Regions from separate parts of the Eubacterium sp. AF15-50 genome, predicted to be linked through region 1. Evidence: predicted binding sites of a transcription regulator. Region 1 holds the regulator's gene; the other holds the start of a gene.

Region 1 (5,412 bases):
GAGGAATATATGCAACAATTGTATTAATGTTAAAGTTGGAAGGGGGGATAACATACTTTTTAACATATATGATTATGGCAGAAGTTCTTATTGTAGTTGCATTTGGTGGGGACAATTTAAAGGCTAATTTAAGAAATATTGCAATTTTATATTCCATAACATTTCTACTTAACGGACTTCTTAACCTTCTGTATTTTAATTTGGAAAATAAAAATATAGTGCAGGGAGCTCAAAATACATATTATGGAAAAACAAATATTTTTATTATATTGCTTGTGGGAATAATGGTATGCGTTATTGTGAAGTATGGAAGGGAAAAAATTTTGAACTATATAAAAAGAGTAGGGAATATTTATACGGCTTACCTGTTTATTAATGACACTAAAATCTCGGCGATAGCATTGCGGGACACGGGAAACAGCCTTATAGAACCTGTCACAAAAAAGCCGGTATCAATTATTGAGGAGGATAAACTGGCAGAAGCCGATATGGAGAATATGAAATATATTTTTGTACCCTATAATACTGTTGGAAAATCCCACGGACTGATGAAAGCTTTTGTGGTAGATAAACTTGTAGTCAATGACATTACCACGGAAAAGGCAATAATAGGAATATATAAAGGAAAATTAAGCCAAAATAATAAGTATGAAATGATTTTGAACCCGGATATATTAAATAAATAAGGAGAATACAATGCTTTTAGAAACAATAAAAACCTTTGTAAATATTAATAAACTGCCATTTTTTAGTGGAATAATAATAAAAAAAGAGGGGGATTTACATTACATAGGAGGGAATGAAGTGCTGCCACCGCCTCTTAGTGCCAAAGAGGAATATCAGTGTATAAAAAGCTTAATTGAAGAGGAAAACATGGAGGCACGTTCTAAGCTTATTGAACATAATTTGAGGTTAGTTGTATATATTGCAAAGAAATTTGATAATACAGGTGTGGGAGTGGAGGATTTAATATCCATAGGAACCATCGGACTGATAAAGGGAATTAACACCTTTAATCCAACTAAGAACATAAAGCTGGCTACATATGCGTCAAGATGTATTGAAAATGAAATATTAATGTATTTAAGAAAAAACAATAAAACTAAGCTGGAGGTTTCTATAGATGAACCGCTGAATGTGGATTGGGACGGAAATGAATTATTACTTTCCGATATATTAGGAACCGATGAAGATGTTATTTCAAGAGGAATTGAAAATGAGGTGGAGAAAAGGCTTTTATATAAGGCTATAGAAAAACTAAATACCAGAGAGAAGGTAATTGTGGAAATGCGTTACGGATTAAACAACGTTGATGGGGAGGAAATGACGCAAAAGGAGGTGGCAGACAGCCTTGGAATATCCCAGTCATATATTTCAAGATTAGAAAAGAAAATAATTAAAAGGTTAAAAAGGGAAATAGTAAAATTTGAATAAATATAATAATTAAGAATAGGGAGCCATAAATTGGGCAAATTATATCTATGAAAGATATTTTGCAGGGGGATTTTTATGGCTCTTTTTAAAGTTGAAATATGTGGTGTAAACACATCTAAGTTGCCGCTTTTAAGTGAAAAAAGAAAAAAAGAACTGTTTCAGGAAATAAAAAAAGGCAACATGGAGGCAAGGGAAGAATTTATTCAGGGAAATCTGCGACTGGTACTTAGTATTTTGCAGCGATTTTCCAACAGCAGTGAAAATGTGGACGATTTGTTCCAAATCGGATGTATCGGACTGATTAAGGCTGTGGATAATTTTGACGATACCTTAAATGTTAAATTTTCCACATATGCAGTGCCAATGATTTCAGGGGAGCTTAAAAGATTTTTAAGGGATAATGCATCCATAAGGGTAAGCCGTTCCATAAAGGACATTGCTTATAAGGCAATATATTGCAAGGAAAGCATAATAAAGGAAACTAATACTGAGCCTACCATTGAGGAAATTGCAAAGCACATTGGAGCAACACCGGAGGAAATTTTGTATGCCCTTGATGCCATTCAAAGTCCTGTTTCTTTGTACGACCCGGTTTATGACCAGGGGGGAGACACCCTTTATGTAATGGATCAGATTAGTGACAAAAAGAATAAAGAAGAAAAATGGGTGGAAAACATTGTACTAAATGAGGCTTTAAACGGTTTGTCAGGCAGGGAGAGAAAAATAATAGATATGCGTTTTTTTAACGGAAAAACTCAGATGGAAATTGCAGATGAAATCGGCATTTCCCAGGCACAGGTAAGCAGATTGGAAAAAAACGCATTAAAAAGTATGAAAAATTACATGAAATAAGAGAATGTCCCGCTACAAATTGATAGACAAAACAGGGATACTGCATAAGATAATAAAAAAGGCTTTAAATGAGAATAGAGGATTTAAAAAGGAAAGAGGTTATAAACTGTTGCAATTGCAAAATATTAGGATGTGCAGATGATATAGCATTTGATATTTGCACAGGATGTATTGAGGCAATTATTGTGCCGGGACCAAGTAAATGGTGTGGATTAGTATGTAGTGATTACGAGTATGTAATCCCTTTTAAGTGTATTACCCAGGTGGGACCTGATATTATATTGGTAAAGGTAGATGAGGCGGAGGTTAAACATAAAATAAAGATGTTTTAGAGGTAATAAATACTCATAATCAGTGAAAAGCCTGGATTCTAAACCCTTGACCTTACAGGGAATATTATCTATAATTATGTGGTAAAAAAGAACCGGAGGAACAACTATGAAGTGTCCATATTGTGGAGAAGAAAATACAAAGGTTATTGATTCAAGACCGGCAGAAGAGAATAATGCCATTAGAAGAAGACGTCAGTGTGAAGTATGTAAGAAGAGATTTACCACGTACGAAAAGGTAGAATCCATTCCACTTATTGTTATAAAAAAAGATAATATACGTGAACCCTATGACAGAAGCAAAATTGAGGCAGGAATTTTAAGGTCATGCCATAAAAGACCGGTTTCCTATGAACAGATTGTTTCAGCAGTGGAAGATGTTGAAAATGCCGTATTTAACATGGAACAGAAGGAAGTTTCCAGTGCGGTTATCGGAGAACTGGTAATGGACAGATTAAAGAAATTAGACCAGGTGGCATATGTGCGTTTTGCATCGGTATATCGTGAATTTAAGGATGTAAACACATTTATGGAGGAACTGGCAAAATTACTTAAATAATTAAGTTTTAACATTTTAACCCTAAGGAGATTTAAATGCTAAATAAATTATACCCGGATACATACCTTGATTCCGTTGATGACATTGATTTTGAAATGTACTACAAAAAAGGTATTCGTGGAATAGTATCGGACATAGACAATACACTGGTGCCTCACGGAGCACCGGCAGATGAACATATAATTAAGGTTTTTGAAAAAATACATGGAATGGGAATAGATACATGTCTTATTTCAAATAATAAGAAACTAAGAGTTGAACCTTTTGCAAAGGCAGTTAATTCAAAATTCATATATGATGCTCATAAGCCTTCAAGGGAAAGCTATAAAAAGGCAATGGAGCTTATGAATACTGATAAAGAATCCACATTGTTTATTGGCGACCAGATTTTTACGGATATCTGGGGGGCAAACAGAACAGGTATAGAAACTGTAATGTTAAAGCAAATTGACAAAAAAGAGGAAATACAGATTATTTTAAAAAGAATACCGGAAAAATTAATTCTCTGGTTATGGAAAAGAAAAGTGCGTAAGTAATGAACCTACGCACTTTTTTTGTAGCAAAAGCCCGGCAAGCAATATCGTGCTCGCACGAAATATTATTTGCCGGGCGTAAGAACATCGAAAAGCTATGCTTTGAGATGTCCGCTAGCTAAAATCGGGTAGGAGTCAGCCTACTCGATGTTATGAAAAATATTTCTTTTTAATCTCTTCCACAGGCATATCTTTTCCCGTAAATAACTTAAAAGCTTCAGCTCCCTGATATAACAGCATATATATGCCGTTAAAGGTAGGACATCCATGTTCTTTGGCAATTTTTAAAAGCTTAGTTTCCATTGGATTATATATTACATCTGAAACAATAAGGTTTTCATTAAAAATTGAAAAATCCTTCACTATACAATTATCAGTATTTGGTGCCATGCCAACAGATGTGGCATTGGTTAAAATCTTACTGTTTGAGATAGCTTCGTTTAATATATCGTCATTGCCTAACTCAATAAGCTTTGCATCACAATCTGTGTTGGAATTAACCATATCAACCATTTTTTCTGCTTTTTCCCAGAACCTGTCCTTAATACTGAAAAGGTTGATTTTTTTAACACCATCTAATGCTGCCTGAACAAAGATGGAAGATGCTGCACCACCGGCACCAAGAAGAGTCATGGTTTCGCCCTTAATATCAAAACCTGCATCCTTTACTGACTGCATGTAACCGATGCCGTCAGTGTTATGACCTATGTATCTGCCATTTTCATTTACAACGGTGTTTACGGCACCAATCATTTTAGCAGCAGGAGATAAATCATCTAATAACTCACAGATTGCGGTTTTGTCAGGCATTGTACAGTTAAAGCCTGCAACATTTAATTTTTTTAATCCTTCAAAAGCTGTTTTTAAGCTGTCTTCCTTAACATCAAAACAAAGATATACATAGTCAAGTCTTAAAAGTCTGAATGCTTCGTTATGCATTAAAGGGGATTTGCTATGTGCCACGGGACTTCCCAAAAGTCCGGTGAGTCTTGTATGTCCTGTAATTTCATTGATACATCCCATATGAAAATACCACCTTTCAAATAAAATCCTTATTAAGTATAAAGTGTCAGGAAAAAAATGTAAACCTTTGCATTGACTAAATTTAAAGGCTAAACTATACTCTATTTATTGTCAGCGTGGAGGTTACAAATGAAGGAAAAGAATTTCGGGAAAATAACTTTGTCAAATAATCAGGCAAGAGTTTGTGTTCCGGTTATGGGAAAAACTACGGAAGAAGTATTACAGCAGTTAAAAAGTGTCGTAGAAATGGAACCGGATATAATAGAGTGGCGGGGAGATTTTTTTGAAACCGATAACAATGAAGGATACCTGAATGTCCTAAAACAAATGAAAGACGTTAATGAAAATATTCCTGTTATATTTACAATAAGAACAGATTCAGAAGGTGGAAATAAAAAGATAGGTTGGAATGAATATTGTGATTTGTGCTTATTTATTGCAGAAAAAGGCAAAGAATTTAATGTAGAATTTGTGGACGTGGAAGTATTTAAGGATGATAAGGCTAATGAATTGATTAATAGCCTTCATGAAAAGGGAATGAATGTTATAGGTTCTAATCATCATTTTGACAAAACTCCGGACAAGGAAGAAATGGTGAAAATATTAAGCACCATAGAAAAATCAGGGGCAGATGTTTGTAAATTAGCAGTTATGCCAAGGGATAAAAAAGACGTCGAAGTGT
Region 2 (5,412 bases), on a different contig from region 1:
TTTAGCTTTTGTTAAATTCTTGATACTTTCCATTTTATCGTCTAAGCTGGCACTTAATTCTGCACATTCCGTGAGTTTCTCAGATAATACTGTCAACAAATCCTCATCTACATCCTTTTTATATCTCATTTTATGTTCAAGACTTGCCCAAAAATCCATGGCTATGGTTCTAAACTGCACTTCAACTTTCATTGCTCTTTTTTCATCTTCCAGAAAAATAGGTACTTCCACAATTAAATGTAGACTTCTGTAACCGCTTTCCTTAGGATTTTTTATGTAATCCTTCTTTTCAATTAATGTTATATCATCCTGCTGAAGAAGGCATTTTGCCAGTTTATAAATATCCTCCTTAAAGGAACAGATAACCCTGATTCCTGCAATATCCGTAATATTTTTTTCAATATCATCGGTAGTCATTTTAAGACCTTTTTTCTGAACCTTTTTCATTATGCTTTCAGGGGATTTCAGCCTTGATTTTATGGTTTCTATAGGATTATCGTCGTATCTTAAAGAAAACTGTTCATCTAAAACCCTGAACTTTGTTTCTATTTCCATAATGGCACATTTATAATACGACATTAATTTCATATAGGATAACTGTCCTTCTTTAATTTTCTCCACCACGGGACTTTTTACCACTTCATTAATAATAATATTTCTTATTTGATCTTTTATCATCGTTTTATACCTCTCCCTCTTAATTCCGCGCACATAACTGTGATTATTATACCACACTAAATAAAAAAAAGAAATTGCCATCTGTCCGACAGCAATCTCCTTTATTTTTATAACTATTATTTTTTACAAATGAAGTACCCTATCCTTTATTTCCTGAGTTCTTCCCTGATTCCAGAACTGGGTTCCAATGTATCCGCATGTTCTTCTGGCAACACTCATTTTATCCTGATTTCTGTTTCCACAGCTTGGGCATTCCCAAATTAACTTTCCTGACTCTTCGTCTGATACAATCTGAATTTCTCCATTGTATCCGCAGCACTCACAATAATCAGATTTAGTATTTAATTCAGCATACATAATGTTGTCATAAATAAATTTCATTACTTCAATTACTGCTTCGATATTGTCCTGAAGATTAGGAACTTCTACGTAGCTTATGGCACCACCCGGTGAAAGTTTCTGAAATTCTGATTCAAACTTAAGCTTACTGAAAGCATCTATTTCTTCTGTCACATGAACATGATAACTGTTGGTAATGTAATTTTTATCTGTAACACCCTTTATAATGCCAAATCTCTTCTGGAGACACTTAGCAAACTTATAGGTAGTAGATTCCATAGGTGTTCCATATACGGAATAGCTGATGTTTTCAGCTGCCTTCCACTCAGCACATTTATCATTTAACTTCTGCATAACCTTAATGGCAAACTCTTTTCCTTCAGGAGTAGTGTGAGATTTACCTGTCATTCTTACACACATTTCATAAAGACCTGCATATCCCAATGAAATGGTTGAATATCCGTTAAATAATAATTTATCAATAGTTTCACCCTTTTTAAGACGTGCCAAAGCACCGTTTTGCCATAAAATAGGTGCCACATCTGAAGGTGTTCCAAGAAGTCTCTCATGTCTGCATCTAAGTGCCCTGTGGCATAACTCCAGTCTTTCTTCCAAAATTTTCCAGAACAGTCCCATGTCACCGTTAGATGAGCAAGCCACATCAACTAAGTTAATGGTTACAACACCCTGATTAAAACGTCCATAGAATTTGTGGGTTCCGTCTGCGTTTCTCTGGCTGTCCTCAACTGTAAGGAAGCTTCTGCAGCCCATACATGGATAAACGCATCCCTGCTTCATTTCTTTCATAACCTTAGCTGAAATATAATCAGGAACCATTCTCTTGGCAGTACATTTTGCTGCAAGCTCCGTAAGTGCCCAGTATTTTGAATCCGGTGTAACATTATCTTCATCTAAAACGTATATAATTTTAGGAAATGCCGGTGTAATCCAAACACCTTTTTCATTTTTAACACCTTGAATACGCTGTTTTAAAACCTCTTCTATAAGGGTAGCCAAATCATCCCTGGTCTGACCTTCCGGTACCTCATCAAGATACATAAACATTGTTACAAAAGGTGCCTGCCCATTACATGTCATAAGAGTAATCAGCTGATACTGAATAGTCTGGATACCACGGTTTATCTCATCCTTTAATCTTCTCTCGGCAATTTGTTTTACCTGCTCATCACTGTAATTCAAGTTGAGTTCATTTCTTTCAGCTAAAACTTCTTTGGTAATTTTTTCTCTGCTCACCTGAACAAAAGGTGCCAAATGTCCTAATGAAAATGACTGACCGCCGTACTGATTGCTGGCAACCTGTGCCACAATCTGTGTAGTAACATTGCAGGCTGTATAAAAGCTGTGAGGTGTATCTATTTTAGTTTCGGATATGCATGTTCCATTTTGAAGCATATCCTCTAAATTAATTAAGTCACAGTTGTGCTCCTTCTGTGCAAAATAGTCGGAATCATGGAAATGTATAATTCCCTGCTCATGAGCCTGAACAATATCCTCCGGCAATAAAATACGTTTAGTTAAATCCTTGCTGACTTCACCTGCCATATAATCTCTCTGGGTGGAGTTAATTGTAGGATTCTTGTTGGAATTTTCCTGTTTAACTTCTTCATTAATCTGATCAATAAGAGACAAAATTCCATCATCTGTTGTGTTGGCTTTTCTGGCTAATTCACGTGTATATCTGTATCTTACGTACTTCTGGGCTACCTCATATCCACGCATCTCCATGATGCCTCTCTCTACCATGTCCTGAATATCTTCAACTGCTACTGCATGGTTTGATTTTTCAATCTGGTCAACAACAAGATTTCCCACTGCCGCAATCTGATACTCGTTTAACTTATGTATAGGGGCAATCTCGTTATTTGCCTTCCTTATAGCATTAAGAATCTTGTTAACGTCGAATGAAACTTCCTGACCGTTTCGTTTAATTACCTTTCTCAATAAAACTTCCATCTTTTCTCCCTCTCAAGCTCGAATACTATATCTTGTATATGCTTAAAGCATTATAGCACAACATATTCCATTTTGTACAGTGGCAATTGCAACATTTCTGAAATATTTCTTCTTTTTTTTACAAAATCTCCAATTATAGTTTTCCCTCATACAAAATGTTCTAAACTAACTTTTTAAACACCTTTTTAATTACAATTAACGACAGTACTGCTGCTAAAAAGTCGGATATCGGTGCAACATACATCATACCATCTATGCCTAAATAGCCAAAGTTGTGGAAAATATATGGTAACACAATCATAAGTGGTATAAAGCATATAACCTGTCTTGTAAGAGACAAAAATGTTCCCTTGTTTGGTTCCCCTATAACAGTACAAAATGTTGATGTTATTGGCTGTATTCCGTCTAAGAAAGTCATAAATAAAAATATTCTGAAAAAGTTAATGGAAAACCTAAAATATTCAGGGCTTCCTGAACCGAATATGCTTATTATCTGTCTTGGGAACAGTTGGAATATTATAAATGCAATAGTTGAAATAATTGTATTGCAGGAAACGGCAAGCTTATAGGTCTTTTTAACTCTGTCATTTTTACCTGCTCCCCTGTTAAAACTGGCAATAGGCTGTATTCCCTGTGCCACACCTATACATATGGAGAAATACACCTGATTAACCTTCATTACAATTCCCGTACAGGCAAGGGGAATGTCCGCACCATAAGGGCTAAGGGCACCGTAATATGTCAGTGATTTATTCATTACAACCTGAACAAACATAATTGCCAGCTGATTTAAGCACTGTGCCATTCCAAGATGTACAGTTCTTCCTACTATCTTAAGTTGTGGTACAAAATGCTTTCCGTGAAGCTTAATGGTTTTAAAATGAATCAAGTACCATATAACCATAATTGAAGCTAAAATTTGTCCTATTACAGTAGCTATTGCTGCTCCTGCCATTTTCCAGTTAAATACCATAACAAAAAGGTAATCTAAAATTACATTTACAATGGCGCCTACAAGGTTACAGGCCATGGAAAACTTCGGACTTCCGTCTGCTCTTACTAAATGTGAACCACCAGATGAAATAATGGCAAAAGGAAATCCCAATGCCAGATATTTTGTATATTCCATGGCATACGGTAATACCGTATCTGTTGAACCAAAGAATAAAAGTAGGGGTTTTAATGCCGTAAGTCCCACAACAGACAGAACAACACCGATAATAAACATCATTGAAGCACTTACGCCTATAAAATATGGTGCTTTTTCCTTTTCTCCTGCACCTAAGTTTAAATTAAATCCTGAAGCTCCACCTATTCCAAAAGCCAGTGCCGTAGCAATACATAAGGTGGTAAAGGGAAAGGCAACATTAGTGGCAGCATTTCCTAACTCTCCTACACACTGTCCTATAAAGATCTGATCTACTATATTGTACAAAGACATTACAAGCATTGATATAATACTTGGAACTGCAAATTTTCTAAGCAGCTTCCCCACTGGTTCCGTTCCTAAGGGATTTTCAATTTTCTCATTCATATTTGTCATTTCTTTTTTCCTTTATAATTTCATTTTCTTCTATTCTCATTATCGCCACAACATATAATACAACTCTATAAAGGAAAATTTCAACCACAAATTCGAAATTAAATATTTTTCTAAAAAAATACCCTAATGTTTCATAATTTGCACCGGCACCTTCCGATTTAGGTTTTATATTGTTAAAAAATTAACTATATTTTACTTGTGCTTATTTTGTATGCTATGTTATAATTAATAATAGTTTTTATGACTGTTTTTTATTTGAATTATATGAAATGGAGAAATACATGAGAGGAATTTATTCAAACAAGACGGAGATACGTCATAAGGTATTTACGGAAGTTGCAAGAATGGCTTTTGAAGGCGGAGATTTCACACGAATTGAAGAACTGCCTTACAAAATCATTCCCGGTGAAATTGGAAAATATTACAATAACATTTTTATTGAACGTGCCATTGTAGGAGAACGTCTTCGTGCTACCATTGGACTTCCTATTAGAAAAGTGTCTGAGCATGCACCACTTTCAGATGGAATAGATGCCAGTGCCATTGATGAAAAGTATTATGACCCTCCTCTTATTAACATTATAAAATTTGCATGTCATGCATGCCCTGAAAAAAAGATTTTCGTAACCAACGGATGTCAGGGATGTATTGAGCATCCATGCGTTGAGGTTTGTCCAAAGAAAGCTATCCATATGGAAAATGGTCATTCCGTTATTGACCAGGATAAATGTATAAAATGTGGCAAGTGTTTAAATGCATGCCCTTACAATGCAATTATTAAACAGGAACGTCCCTGTGCAGCTGCCTGTGGCATGAATGCCATTAAATCTGATGAATACGGCAGAGCTGACATCGATTATGACCAGTGTGTGTCCTGT

The links. Region 1 encodes NrdR, which represses ribonucleotide reductase genes. Its sites were predicted from a motif close to CACNANATNTNGTG; they were not measured.
Region 2: the regulator NrdR is predicted to act here: its motif matches at 3,015-3,028, upstream of nrdD (anaerobic ribonucleoside-triphosphate reductase).

The regions. Positions count from the first base shown of each region.
Region 1 is NZ_CAKVZL010000047.1:6,999-12,410, forward strand. It holds gene Q5O73_RS06585 (sigma-E processing peptidase SpoIIGA) at 1-686, shown strand, start outside; gene sigE (RNA polymerase sporulation sigma factor SigE) at 697-1,434, shown strand; gene sigG (RNA polymerase sporulation sigma factor SigG) at 1,510-2,286, shown strand; gene Q5O73_RS06600 (PRC-barrel domain-containing protein) at 2,355-2,618, shown strand; gene nrdR (transcriptional regulator NrdR) at 2,725-3,174, shown strand; gene Q5O73_RS06610 (YqeG family HAD IIIA-type phosphatase) at 3,210-3,710, shown strand; gene Q5O73_RS06615 (shikimate dehydrogenase) at 3,858-4,730, opposite strand; gene aroD (type I 3-dehydroquinate dehydratase) at 4,860-5,412, shown strand, end outside.
Region 2 is NZ_CAKVZL010000061.1:7,308-12,719, forward strand. It holds gene Q5O73_RS07640 (GTP pyrophosphokinase family protein) at 1-678, opposite strand, end outside; gene nrdD (anaerobic ribonucleoside-triphosphate reductase) at 802-2,991, opposite strand; gene Q5O73_RS07650 (MATE family efflux transporter) at 3,152-4,534, opposite strand; partial or broken gene Q5O73_RS07655 ([Fe-Fe] hydrogenase large subunit C-terminal domain-containing protein) at 4,816-5,412, shown strand, end outside.